3 regions of the Micrococcus antarcticus genome follow, and region 3 is predicted to be linked to each of the others. Evidence: predicted binding sites of a transcription regulator. Region 3 holds the regulator's gene; each other region holds the start of a gene.
The links. The regulator HrcA, encoded in region 3, represses chaperone genes, less so after heat shock. The targets are predictions, from matches to a motif close to TTNGCACTCGNNNNNNNCGAGTGCNAA.

Region 1: the regulator HrcA is predicted to act here: its motif matches at 2,414-2,440, upstream of groES (co-chaperone GroES).
Region 2: the regulator HrcA is predicted to act here: its motif matches at 2,708-2,734, upstream of groL (chaperonin GroEL).

What each region holds. Positions count from the first base shown of each region.
Region 1 covers NZ_CP085253.1:1,052,410-1,056,616, forward strand. The annotation lists gene groL (chaperonin GroEL) at 219-1,826, opposite strand; gene groES (co-chaperone GroES) at 1,937-2,233, opposite strand; gene LG274_RS04845 (hypothetical protein) at 2,962-3,864, shown strand; gene LG274_RS04850 (ABC transporter ATP-binding protein) at 4,056-4,207, opposite strand, start outside.
Region 2 covers NZ_CP085253.1:2,210,599-2,214,805, reverse strand. The annotation lists gene LG274_RS10345 (DUF4031 domain-containing protein) at 1-850, shown strand, start outside; gene groL (chaperonin GroEL) at 940-2,574, opposite strand; gene LG274_RS10335 (LytR C-terminal domain-containing protein) at 2,923-3,957, opposite strand; gene LG274_RS10330 (DUF3263 domain-containing protein) at 3,961-4,207, opposite strand, start outside.
Region 3 covers NZ_CP085253.1:531,536-535,742, reverse strand. The annotation lists gene hemW (radical SAM family heme chaperone HemW) at 1-352, shown strand, start outside; gene LG274_RS02535 (DUF4870 domain-containing protein) at 371-781, opposite strand; gene LG274_RS02530 (DUF3097 domain-containing protein) at 887-1,747, opposite strand; gene hrcA (heat-inducible transcriptional repressor HrcA) at 1,826-2,839, shown strand; gene dnaJ (molecular chaperone DnaJ) at 2,871-3,998, shown strand; gene LG274_RS02515 (16S rRNA (uracil(1498)-N(3))-methyltransferase) at 3,995-4,207, shown strand, end outside.

The DNA.
Region 1 (4,207 bases), 520 kb from region 3:
GGCGCAGGACCTCATCACGCGGCGGTCCGTCACGGCGCCGGGTCCGACGTCCCGGACCGCCATCGATCCCGTTGCGTCAAGGACGCGGCCGCGGAGCGCCCCGGTGCGCCAACGGAAGCGGGCACAGGTGCGGAGGCGCGAAACGGCCCGTCATCTGCGCGCGCAGATGACGGGCCGTCGTCGTGAGGGAGCCGGCCCTGCCGGCGTCGTCACTCAGCTCAGTGCTGGTGGCCGTGCTCGTCCTCGTCCTCGGGCTTGTCCGCCACGAGGGTCTCGGTGGTGAGCACGAGCGCCGCGATGGACGCCGCGTTGGCCAGCGCGGAGCGGGTGACCTTCACGGGGTCGATCACGCCGTCGGCGAGGAGGTCGCCGTACACGCCCGTCTTCGCGTTGTAGCCGTGGTTCGGCTCCAGCTCGGCGACCTTGGAGACGACGACGTAGCCGTCCTCGCCCGCGTTCTGGGCGATCCAGCGCAGCGGCTGCTTGAGCGCCTTGCGCACGATCTCCACGCCCGCGGCGGCGTCCCCGGTGAGGGCCTGCACGTCGGCGTCCTCGTCCAGGACGGAGAGGGCGTTGATGAGGGCGGTGCCGCCGCCGGCGACGATGCCCTCCTCGAGCGCGGCACGCGTGGAGGACACGGCGTCCTCGATGCGGTGCTTGCGCTCCTTGAGCTCCACCTCGGTGGCGGCGCCCACGCGGATCACGCCGATGCCACCGGCGAGCTTGGCGAGGCGCTCCTGCAGCTTCTCGCGGTCCCAGTCGGAGTCGGTCGCGGCGACCTCGGCCTTGATCTGGGAGACGCGGGCGTCCACGTCGGCCTTCTCACCGCCGCCGTCCACGATCGTGGAGTTGTCCTTGGACACGGTGATGCGGCGGGCGGTGCCGAGCACGTCGAGGTCGGCCTGCTCGAGCTTCATGCCGAGGTCCGGGGAGACCACCTGGGCGCCGGTGAGGATCGCGATGTCCTGCATCATGGCCTTGCGGCGGTCGCCGAAGCCCGGGGCCTTCACGGCCACGACGTTCAGGGTGCCGCGGATCTTGTTGACCACGAGGGTGGACAGGGCCTCGCCCTCGACGTCCTCCGCGATCACGAACAGCGGGCGGTTGGACTGCAGGACCTTCTCCAGCAGGGGCAGCAGCTCCTGCACGTTGGAGATCTTGCCGGAGTTGATGAGGATGTACGGGTCCTCGAGCACGGCCTCCTGACGCTCGGCGTCGGTGACCATGTACGGGGACAGGTAGCCCTTGTCGAACTGCATGCCCTCGGTGACGTCCAGCTCCGTCGAGGTGGTGGAGGACTCCTCGATGGTGATGACGCCGTCGGTGCCCACGGTGTCGAAGGCGCGGGCCAGCAGCTCGCCGACCTCGTCCGACTGCGCGGAGATGGCGGCCACGTGGGCCACGTTCTTGCCCTCGACCGGGCGGGCGTTCTCCAGCAGGCGCTTCTCGACGGCGGACACGGCCGCCTCGATGCCCTTCTTGACGTCGTTCGGCGCGGCGCCGGCGGCGACCTGGCGCATGCCCTCGTTCACGAGGGCCTGGGCCAGCACGGTGGCGGTGGTGGTGCCGTCGCCCGCGATGTCGTTGGTCTTGGTGGCGACCTCCTTGGCGAGCTGGGCGCCCATGTTCTCGTAGGGGTCGTCCAGCTCGATCTCACGGGCGATCGTGACGCCGTCGTTGGTGATGGTGGGGGCACCCCACGCCTTGTCGAGCACCACATTGCGGCCCTTGGGGCCGAGCGTCACCTTGACGGTGTCGGCGAGCTTGTCGATGCCGGCCTGGAGGGCGCGGCGTGCGTCGTCGTTGAATGCCAGCTGCTTGGCCATGACGGACGCTCCTTTCGGTTCAGGAAGTCTTCGGGGAGTGCGGGACGCGTCGGGCCCGGGGCGGCGCACCGGTGGGGTGCGCTCCGCTCACCGGGCCCGACGCGCGGGGGTCACTTGGTGACGATGGCCAGCACGTCGCGGGCGGAGAGGACGAGGTACTCCTCGCCGCCGACCTTGACCTCGGTGCCGCCGTACTTGGAGTACAGGACGACGTCGCCCTCGGCGACGTCCACCGGCACGCGGCTGCCGTTCTCGGCGACGCGGCCCGGGCCCACGGCCACGACCTGGCCCTCCTGGGGCTTCTCCTTGGCGGTGTCCGGGATGACGAGGCCGGAGGCGGTGGTCTGCTCGGCCTCCAGCGGGCGGACGACGATGCGGTCCTCGAGGGGCTTGATGGCAACGGACATGCTGCACACTCCTTCTTGTTCGACGTGCGGGCCGGCGACAGGGCCGCCGAGTCTGCGTTGACGTGGTCTCAGGGGGTGCCACGGGCGTGGAGACCCTCCGTCGTCGCGGTGCCGCAGGGCCCATCCTCGGGCGTTGGCACCCGGTACCCCCGAGTGCCAGTGTCGACTCTACTCCGGGCCTTGGCACTCCTTCAACACGAGTGCCAGCCGCGTCCGGCGGCGGGGTCCGCTCGCCGACTCGCCGCGCGGCTCGAGTCGTCAGCGCCCACTCCTGGCCCCTTGCCGTATGGACCCGGTTCCAGGGTGGTCACAACACGCCGTCTGCAAGAAGTTCAGGCGGCGTGTTGCGACCATCCTGCGGGGGGCGGGGCGGCGGGGACGGGGCCGGGCGGCGGGGCCGGGCGGCGGGGCCGGGGCCGGGGCGAGGCGGGGGCGGGAAACAGGGCGGGAGAGCCATAGGGGTCGTCGGGAGGGAGGCGGGGCCACCCTCCCCCGGAGCGGACACGCAACGCCCCCTGCACAGCGGCCGACGGCGGGCTGCCCCATCCCCAGATGTGCTCACCGCGAGCGTCGCACGGTCCCGCTGCGCCGAGGCTTCGGCCATGTCGCCGACGCCGCCCTCGGGCCTTCCTCCCCTGCCTCCTGCGTTCACCACAGCTGAAGCGCGGACAGCGGGGGTGCCCCCTCAACGGCTGCGACGCGCTGACCTCTCCACTCCCCTGCACGGCGTGCGGGTCCGCGCGGAGTCTCCCGGCCCGTCATGGGCGGACGTCGGCCTGGCCGAACCGGGCCACGGATGGAGCGGTGCTGTCCTCGCCGCCCTGCTGCGCCGACGCGGTGCGGCGGTGCTCTCCCACGACACCGCGGCTCATCTGCACGGCATGCCGACCCCGCACGCCGCGGCCCCCTCCAGCCTCGTCCACGTCACGCTCCCGCCGGGGCAGCGGCTGCGGCGCGAGGGCGTCGCCCCGCACCGTCGGGATCTTCCAGCGCACCACGTGGGTGCCGTCCACGGGCTGCGGGCCACCACGCCGGAGCGGACCTGGGCGGACCTGTGCACGCGCGGCGCTCCGTGGACGCCCGAGGACCTCATCGCCGCCGGCGACCACCTGCTCGCCCGGCCATGGTCGCGGCGAGGACGACGCGAGCCGGCGTCGACTCCGGAGGGGCTGGCCGCCGTCGTGGCGGCGCTGGGTGGTGTACCGGGCATCGATGCGGCGCGACGGGCGCTGGCGCAGGTGCGCGTGGGGTCGGACTCTCCCCTGGAGACGCGTGTGCGGCTCGATCTGATCGCTGCGGGGCTGGGCGAACCCATCCTGCAGTTCCGCCTCGACGCCGCCGATCCCCAGTGTCCCGAGGTGGACCTGTACTACGCCGACGGCGCCGTCGCCCTCGAGTACGACGGCGCGCATCACCTCGCGCGGGAGCAGCAGGCCCGGGACGCCCGGCGGGACCGCTGGCTCCTCGCGCGGGGGGTCGCTCCCCTGCGGGTGACGGCCGAGGATCACCGTGAGGCCTGCCGACGGCTGGTCGAGGTCATTCTCGGACGGCGGGCGGCGGGGCATCGCATCGACCCGCGCCCGGAGTCCACCTCGCAGAGTGGTCACGACGCGCCGCCTGCCGAGAGTTGAGACGGCGTGTTGTGACCACTCTGGGAGGGTGTGGGCGTCTCTGGGAGGGTGTGGGGGTCTCTGGGAGGGTGTGGGCGTCTCTCGGAGGGTGTGGGCGTCGGATGGAGGGACCGGAGACCACACGGGCGGCCGACGGCAGCTCAGCCCAGCTCAGCCCCGCCCCGCCCAGCTCCAGCCCCGCCCAGCCCCGCTCAGTAGTAGACGGCGAGCGGGCCGGCCGGCCCCTCCACCACGTGGCACGGCGTCTTGAAGATCCGCTCGAGGACCTCGGGGCGCATGATCTCGTGGGGCGAGCCCGTCTCCACCACCTGGCCGTCGCCCATGGCCACGATGTGGTCGGCGT
Region 2 (4,207 bases), 930 kb from region 3:
GCTGCACGCCTTCGCGCGGACGGCTGGCCTCAGCCCGCGCGCCTTCGACCTGGACCACTACGACGTGCCTGCGCACCGCCACGCGGACCTCGTGGCGGCAGGGGCGGAGGAGGTCAGCGGCGCGGAGCTGGTCCGGCGCCTCGTCCGATCGGGCCTGCGCGTTCCGGCCCGACGCCGGCCGGCGCGGATCGCCCCGGTGCTGCGCCGCCGTTGGGAGCGGCTCTTCGCGGGGGCCGGTGCCCACCCGGACGCGGTGCTCGCGACGGGTCAGGAGCTGCTGACGCGGTGGGCCGAGGAGCACCGCCACTACCACTCCCCCGCGCACCTGCTCGCCGTGCTCGAGGCGCTGGACGAGCTCGACGCCGCTGGTGAGGACCTCGGGGCGGACCCCCGCGCCGTGCGTCTGGCGGCCTGGTTCCACGACGCCGTCTACGCGGCGGACCAGACGGCCGACCCCGGCCAGGACGAGGCGGACTCGGCCGAGCTCGCCCTCCACCTGCTCGGCGATCCGCGGCTGCGGGTGCCCACCGCCCTCGTCGCCGAGGTCGAGCGGCTCGTGCTGCTCACCGTGGACCACCGCCCAGCCCCGGGCGACCCCGCCGGGGCTGCTCTGAGCGACGCGGACCTCGCGGTGCTCGGCAGCTCCCCCCAGGGGTATGACGGCTACGTCGAGGCCGTGCGCGCGGACTTCGCGCACGTCGCTGACGCGCACTGGCGCACCGGGAGGGCTGCCGTCCTCCAGCACCTGCTCTCCGCCGAGCACCTCTACGCCACCGCCACCGGCCGCGCCCGCTGGGAGCAGCCGGCGCGTCTGAACCTGCGCCGCGAGCTGGAGGCCCTGCGCTCCTGAGCCGACACGGCGAGGCCCGCCTCCCCGGATCGGGAAGACGGGCCTCGCGTGCTGGGCGCCCGGGAGGACCGGGCGGGCTCAGCGGGTGGTCACATCATGCCGCCCATGCCGCCCATCGGGTCCATGCCCTCGGCACCGCCGGCCGGGTTCTTCTCCGGCTTGTCGGCCACGACGGCCTCGGTGGTGAGGAACAGGCCCGCGATGGACGCGGCGTTCTGCAGGGCGGAGCGGGTCACCTTGACCGGGTCGTTGATGCCCGCGGCCAGCAGGTCCTCGTACTCGCCGGTGGCGGCGTTCAGGCCGTGGCCGGCCTCGAGGGTCTTGACCTTGTCCGCCACGACGCCCGGCTCCATGCCCGCGTTGAAGGCGATCTGCTTCAGCGGGGCCTCGATGGCGACCTTGACGATGTTCGCGCCGGTGGCCTCGTCGCCCTCGAGCTGCAGGCCCTCGAACGCCTTCGCGCCGGCCTGGATCAGGGCCACGCCGCCGCCTGCGACGATGCCCTCCTCCACGGCCGCCTTGGCGTTGCGCACGGCGTCCTCGATGCGGTGCTTGCGCTCCTTGAGCTCCACCTCGGTGGCCGCGCCGGCCTTGATGACGGCCACGCCGCCGGCCAGCTTGGCGAGGCGCTCCTGGAGCTTCTCGCGGTCGTAGTCCGAGTCGGTGTTCTCGATCTCGGCGCGGATCTGGGCCACGCGGCCGGCGATCTGCTCGGCGTCGCCGGCACCCTCCACGATGGTGGTCTCGTCCTTGGTGATGACCACCTTGCGGGCGGTGCCCAGCAGGTCGAGGGTGGCGTTCTCCAGGGAGAGGCCGACCTCGGAGGAGATGACCTGGCCGCCGGTGAGGATGGCGATGTCGGCGAGCATGGCCTTGCGGCGGTCGCCGAAGCCCGGAGCCTTCACGGCCACGGACTTGAAGGTGCCGCGGATCTTGTTGACCACCAGCGTGGCCAGGGCCTCGCCGTCGACGTCCTCGGCGATGATCAGCAGCGGCTTGCCGGACTGCATGACCTTCTCGAGGATCGCCACCATGTCCTTCACGGTGGAGATCTTGGAGTTCACGATGAGGATGTAGGGATCCTCGAGGACGGCCTCCTGGCGGTCCGTGTCCGTGACGAAGTAGCCGGAGATGTAGCCCTTGTCGAACCGCATGCCCTCGGTGAGCTCGAGCTCGAGGCCGAAGGTGTTGGACTCCTCGACGGTGATGACGCCCTCCTTGCCGACCTTGTCCAGCGCCTCGGCGATGAGGGCGCCGATCTGCGGGTCGGCGGCGGAGATGGACGCGGTGGCGGCGATCTGCTCCTTGGTCTCGATCTCGCGGGACGCGGAGAGCAGCTCGGCGGTGACGGCCTCGACGGCCTTCTCGATGCCGCGCCTCAGGGAGAGCGGATCGGCGCCGGCGGCCACGTTGCGCAGGCCCTCGCGCACGAGCGCCTGGGCGAGCACGGTGGCGGTGGTGGTGCCGTCGCCGGCGACGTCGTCGGTCTTCTTGGCGACCTCCTTGACGAGCTCCGCGCCGATCTTCTCGTAGGGGTCCTCGAGCTCGATCTCCTTGGCGATGGACACGCCGTCGTTGGTGATGGTGGGGGCGCCCCACTTCTTCTCGAGCACCACGTTGCGGCCGCGGGGGCCGAGCGTCACCTTCACGGCGTCCGCGAGGGTGTTCAGACCCTTCTCCAGACCGCGGCGGGCCTCTTCGTCGAATGCGATGGTCTTGGCCATGAGTGCATGTCCTTTCTGGACGTCACGTTCCTTGCTGGTGGCTGACCCGCACCGATGCCCGCGACGGACGGCCCGGAACGGGGCCTCACCGATGGACAGGTCCTCCTCCACGGGGGTGCCGGCCGGGGTACGACTGGCAGTCCCACCTTCGGAGTGCTAACCCCATTATGAGCACTCTCCCCGGGAGAGTGCAAAAGGCTGGGGCGTCGTTCGCCCGCATCCGCACCGGGCGGACGACACGAGGACGGCGCGCGGGTCCGGATGCACGCGACCCCCGTGGGCGCCGTCCCCTCAGGGGGTGGCGCCCACGGGGGTCGCACAGCGTCGGCGGACGCGCCGCCGACGGGGTCAGCCGGTGACGACGACGGCGACGCCGTCGACCTGCAGGTTCGGGCTCTGGACGACGGGGAGGCCCAGCTCGCGGCCGACGGCCTCGGCGGCGGCCTTGTCCCCGGAGCGGTTGTACATCACGGTGGAGGCGCCCACGCGGGGGCCGCTCCAGTTCTGGGCGGACACCGACGTGAAGCCGGCGTTCTTGAGCTCCTGCGCGTTGCGGGCGGCCAGGCGGTTGATGCGGGTTGCGTTGTACACCGTCACACGGGTGCTCTTCGCCGCTGCGGCGGCACGGGAGGCCTCGGCCTTGCGGGACGCCTCGGCGGCCTGCGAGCGCGACGCCGAGGCAGCCTGCGAGCGGGAGGCCTCGGCAGCCTGGGAGCGCGATGCCTCGGCAGCCTGGGAGCGCGATGCCTCGGCGGCGCGGGCGGCCTCGGCCGACGCGGCGGCGGAGCGGGAGGCCTCCGCGTCACGGGACGCCTGGGCGGCGGACTCCTGCGCGGCACGGGAGGACTCGGCGGCCTGCGCGGCGGAGGAGGACTCGGCGGCCTGCGCGGCACGGGAGGACTCGGCGGCCTGCGCGGCAGCGGAGGACTGTTCGGCGGCGCGGGAGGCCTCCGCGTCACGGGACGCCTGGGCGGCGGACTCCTGCGCGGCACGGGAGGACTCGGCGGCCGGAGCGGGCCCGGTGCTCGACGCGTCCGTGGTCGCGGAGGGCGGGGCAGGCTCGGTCGAGGACGCGGCGGCCTCGGAGGAGGAGGCCGGGGCCTCGGTCGTGCTGTTCGTGGGCGCCGAGGAGGACGAGGAGTCCGCCGCGCCGGCCGTCGGGCGGTCGTCCCCGCCGGTGAGCCACGGCAGGATCACACCCAGGAACAGGCCCGCGAGCAGCACGAGCCCGGCGAGCAGCAGCAGCGGGCGGAGAGCGCCCCCGCCTGCGCCGCCGGACGCGGCGGTGGCGCCGGCGGCGGCCGGTGCGAAGGACGCGCGGTGCGCGCCGCGCTGGTCGGTGTACTCGGGGACGTCGTCGAAGCGGTCGGGCCGGTATGCCATCGGTCAGTTCTCCTGGCGGGGGGAAGCGGGAGCGGTGGACGAGGGAGTCACGGGCCTCCTGATCGCCCGTCGCCGGGTGCCGCGCGTGCGCAGCAGGCGACGGACGAGGAGGGGGCGGTAGGCCAGGGCGGCCTCGCGATCCAGCAGTCCGTTCAACACCTGATAGTAGGCGGTCGGCGCCAGTCCGAGGCGCTCCCGGATCGCGTGGTCCTTCGCGCCGGTGTGCCGCCAGGTCGCGGCCTCGAGGTCG
Region 3 (4,207 bases):
CTCGCACCTGGCGGGCGTGCGCTTCTGGAACGCGAAGCACCCCGCCGCGTACGCGCAGCGCCTGGCCACGGGCGTGACCCCGGCTGTGGGCCGGGAGATCCCCGATGCGCCGGCGCGCCGGCTCGAGCGGGTGATGCTCGCCGCCCGCACGTCCACGGGACTGGGCCTCGCCGAGGTGGAGGAGGGGTTCGCCGCGGCCGGCGACGACGGCGCCCGGCTGCGGGACCTCGTGGCCGCCCTCATCGCGGACGGGCTCGTGGACGGCCGTGCCGCCCTGTCCGGGCGGATCGTGCCGACCCTCGAGGGGCGGCTGCGCAACGACCGGATCGTCCGGGACCTGGCCGGCTTCTGACGCCGAGCGCGGTGCGGCTCAGCGCAGGACGCGCAGGTTGAACGGGTAGCGGAAGGGGCGGCCCTTCGACACGTTCGCGGCCCCCATGACGCCGTAGCAGGACATGGCCACCCAGGTGAGGGCGCCGAGGATCGCGAGAATCGGCCCGATGACCGGGAGGGCGCCCAGGAGCAGGAAGAGCACCACCAGCAGCGTGGGCGGCACGGAGAAGTTCAGCGCCTCCTTGGCCTCCTGCGCGGTGAACGGTCCGCGGTCACGGTAGCGCAGCCACACGAGCAGCGGTCCGAGACATCCCAGCGCCACGCTCAGGTGCCCGAAGGCGGCGCGGTCTCGGTCCTGCTTCGCGCTGAGGGGTCCGCCCTCGGTGCCGGCGGAGGCCACCCAGGCCGCGGCACGGGGCTGGCCGGTCTGCGGCGGGGTGGTGTTCACGGCGGATCCTCCTGAGGGGCGGCAAGGTCCCGGCCGCACGGGGCGGGCGCGGGGCCCGATCAGTGTAGCGCGGCGACGGGAGGCGGAGCCGGCGCCCCGGCGTGCTCAGCCACGGTCCTCCGCGGTGAGGAAGTCGATGAGCTCCTCGACCCGGCCCAGCAGGGACGGCTCGAGGTCCGCGTACGTGGTGACGTGGGAGAGCAGCCGCTTCCAGCCCAGTCCGGTGGCCTCCTTCGTGCCGTGGGGCCAGCCCAGGCCCTTCAGCACGCCGGTCTTCCAGTCCTGGCCGCGCGGGACCACGGGCCAGGCCTCGATGCCGAGCACGGCGGGCTTGACGACCTGCCAGACGTCCACGTAGGGGTGGCCCAGGATGAGCACGTTGCCGGCCGCCCCGGGCACTCGCATCGCCTCCGCGGCGATCCGCTCCTCCTTCGAGCCCGTCACGAGGTGGTCCACGAGGATGCCCAGGCGGCGCCGGGGGCCGGGGGAGAACTCACGGATCGCCCCGGCCAGGTCGTCCACGCCGTGCAGCGGCTCCACGACGATCCCCTCGAGGCGCAGGTCCTCGCCCCAGACCTTCTCGACGAGCTCGGCGTCGTGCACGCCCTCCACCCAGATCCGCGACGCGCGGGCGGTGCGCGCCCGGACCCCCTCCACGCGGCGGGATCCCGACGCCGTCCGGGCGGGCGCGCGCGACGCCGTCGTCGTCGCGGGGGTGAGGGTGACGGGCTCGCCGTCGATCCAGAATCCGCCGCCCAGGGGGAAGGAGCGGCGGACGCCGCGGCGGTCCTCCAGGACCACCACGTGCACGCCGCCGGAGCGCTCCGTGCGCACGACGGCGCCGGTGAACCCCGAGCCGACGTCCTCCACCACGACGCCGGGGGAGGCCGGCACCTCGGGGGTGCGCCGCGCCGGCGGTCGGGTCAGGGAATCGTGGCCCGCGGGGCCCCACGTGCTCCAGTCCATGTCGGGCACGGTACCAAGGGCGGTAGGATTGGCACTTGGATGTGGCGAGTGCCAGACATCGGAGGGAAGGAGACCGTCATGACGGAGCAGCCGCGCCGACTGCAGGTGCTCCAGGCCATCGTGGAGGACTACGTGGCCCTCAGCGAGCCCGTGGGCTCCAAGGCCATCGTCGAGCGTCACGCGCTGGGCGTCTCCTCGGCCACGGTGCGCAACGACATGGCCGCCCTCGAGGAGGAGGGTCTGATCGTGGCCCCCCACACCTCCGCGGGGCGGGTGCCCACGGACAAGGGCTACCGCGTGTTCGTGGACCGCATCTCCGAGGTCAAGCCCCTCTCTCCGGCCGAGCGCCGAGCCGTGCAGGCACTGCTGGACTCGGAGCAGGACACGGAGCACATGATGGAGGCCACCGTGCGCCTCCTCGCCCAGCTGACCCACCAGGTGGCCGTCGCCCAGTTCCCGCACGAGGACGGCTCGACCGTGCGCCACCTCGAGCTCGTCTCCCTGACGCCCACGCGCGTGCTCGCCGTGCTCATCCTCTCCACCGGCCGGGTGGACCAGCGGGTGGTCCCACTCGAGCGTCTCGTGGCGGAGGATGACCTCGCCGCGCTGCGCCTGCTCCTGCTCCAGGCGATGATCGGCCGAGGGGCCGGGCAGGCCGCCGCCCTGCTGGACGCGGCCGTCACGGGTGTGCGGCCGGAGCAGCGTCCCACGGCGGACGCGCTCGTCGGCGCGGTCCGCAGCCTCCTGGAGGCGGGCCGACAGGACCGGATCGTCATGGCGGGCACCGCCAACCTGGCCCGCTCCACGGGGGACTTCGGCGCCTCGATCGGACCGATCCTGGAGGCCCTCGAGGAGCAGGTGGTGCTGCTGCGCCTGCTCACGGAGATGGAGCAGGACGCGCACGGGGTGTCCGTGCGGATCGGCTCCGAGAACGCCGGCTCGCTCGCGGACACCTCCGTGGTGGCCGCCGCCTATGGGCCGGGCGCCGTCGCCAAGGTGGGCGTGGTGGGCCCCACGCGCATGGACTACCCCGGCACCATGGCCTCCGTCCGCGCGATCGCCCGCTACCTCTCCCGCATCCTCACCCCCTGACCTCGACCCCCGCGAAGGAAGTGCCCCCACCGTGTCCGACCACTACGAGACCCTCGGCGTCAGCCGCGACGCCAGCACCGAGGAGATCCGCCGCGCGTACCGCAAGCTGGCGCGCACCCACCACCCGGACGTGAACCCCAGCCCGGAGGCCGCGGAGCAGTTCAAGCGCATCTCCCACGCCTACGAGGTCCTCTCGGACGAGGACAAGCGCCGCAGCTACGACACCACCGGCAACGAGAACGGCTCCGCCGGGTTCGGCGGCGGCTTCGGCGGCTTCGGCGGTGGCGGCTTCGCCGACATCTTCGAGACCTTCATGTCCGCGGCGGGCGGCGCCGGCCGGGGCCCCGCGAGCCGGACGCGCCGGGGACAGGACGCGCTCGTCACCGCGCAGATCGACCTCAAGGACGCCGTGTTCGGCAGCGAGCAGACCCTCCACCTGGACACGGCCGTGCGCTGCGAGCGATGCGAGGGCTCGTGCTGCGAGCCCGGCACCGACCCCGAGACCTGCGAGACCTGCCACGGCCGCGGCATGGTGCAGCGGCCGATGCGCTCGATGCTCGGCACCGTGATGGCCACCGAGGCGTGCCCGGCGTGCCGCGGCTTCGGCACCGTGATCCCCACCCCCTGCACCGAGTGCTCGGGCCAGGGACGAGTGCGCACGGAGCGCCCCCTCACCCTGCGCATCCCCGCCGGCGTGGACGACGGCACCCGCATCCACCTCGCCGGCCGCGGAGAGGCCGGCCCCGCCGGCGGCCCGAACGGCGACCTCTTCGTGGAGATCGCCGTGCGCCCGGACCCCGTCTTCCGCCGCGAGGGCGACCACCTGGCCACCACCGTGACGGTCCCGATGGCCGCCGCCGCCCTCGGGACGAGCATCACCCTCGACACCCTGGACGGCAAGCAGAGCGTGACCCTGGAGCCGGGCACCCAGTCCGGGCACGTGGAGACGCTGCACGGCCTCGGCGTGGGCCGGCTGCGCGGCTCCGGTCGCGGCGACCTCAAGGTGGACGTGGTCGTCACCACCCCCACGGACATCACCGGCGAGGAGCGCGAGCTCCTCACGCGCCTGGCCGAGATCCGCGGCGAGGACGTGGTCCACGGCGCCCCGCAGCAGCGGGGCGTGTTCGCCCGCCTGCGGGAGAACCTGAAGAACCTGTGACCGCGCCGCTGTTCCACCTGGCGGCGGGGGCGCTCGAGGGAGCGGCCGCCGGGGCCACCGTGACCCTCACGGGCTCCGAGGCCCGGCACGCCGCCGCCGCGATGCGCCTTGCCCCGGGGGAGTCCGTGCTCGTGGCGGACGGCTCCGGCCGCCGCGGCCACGGGACGGTGCTGGCCGCCTCCCCCGACGCCGTCGACGTGCGGCTCGAC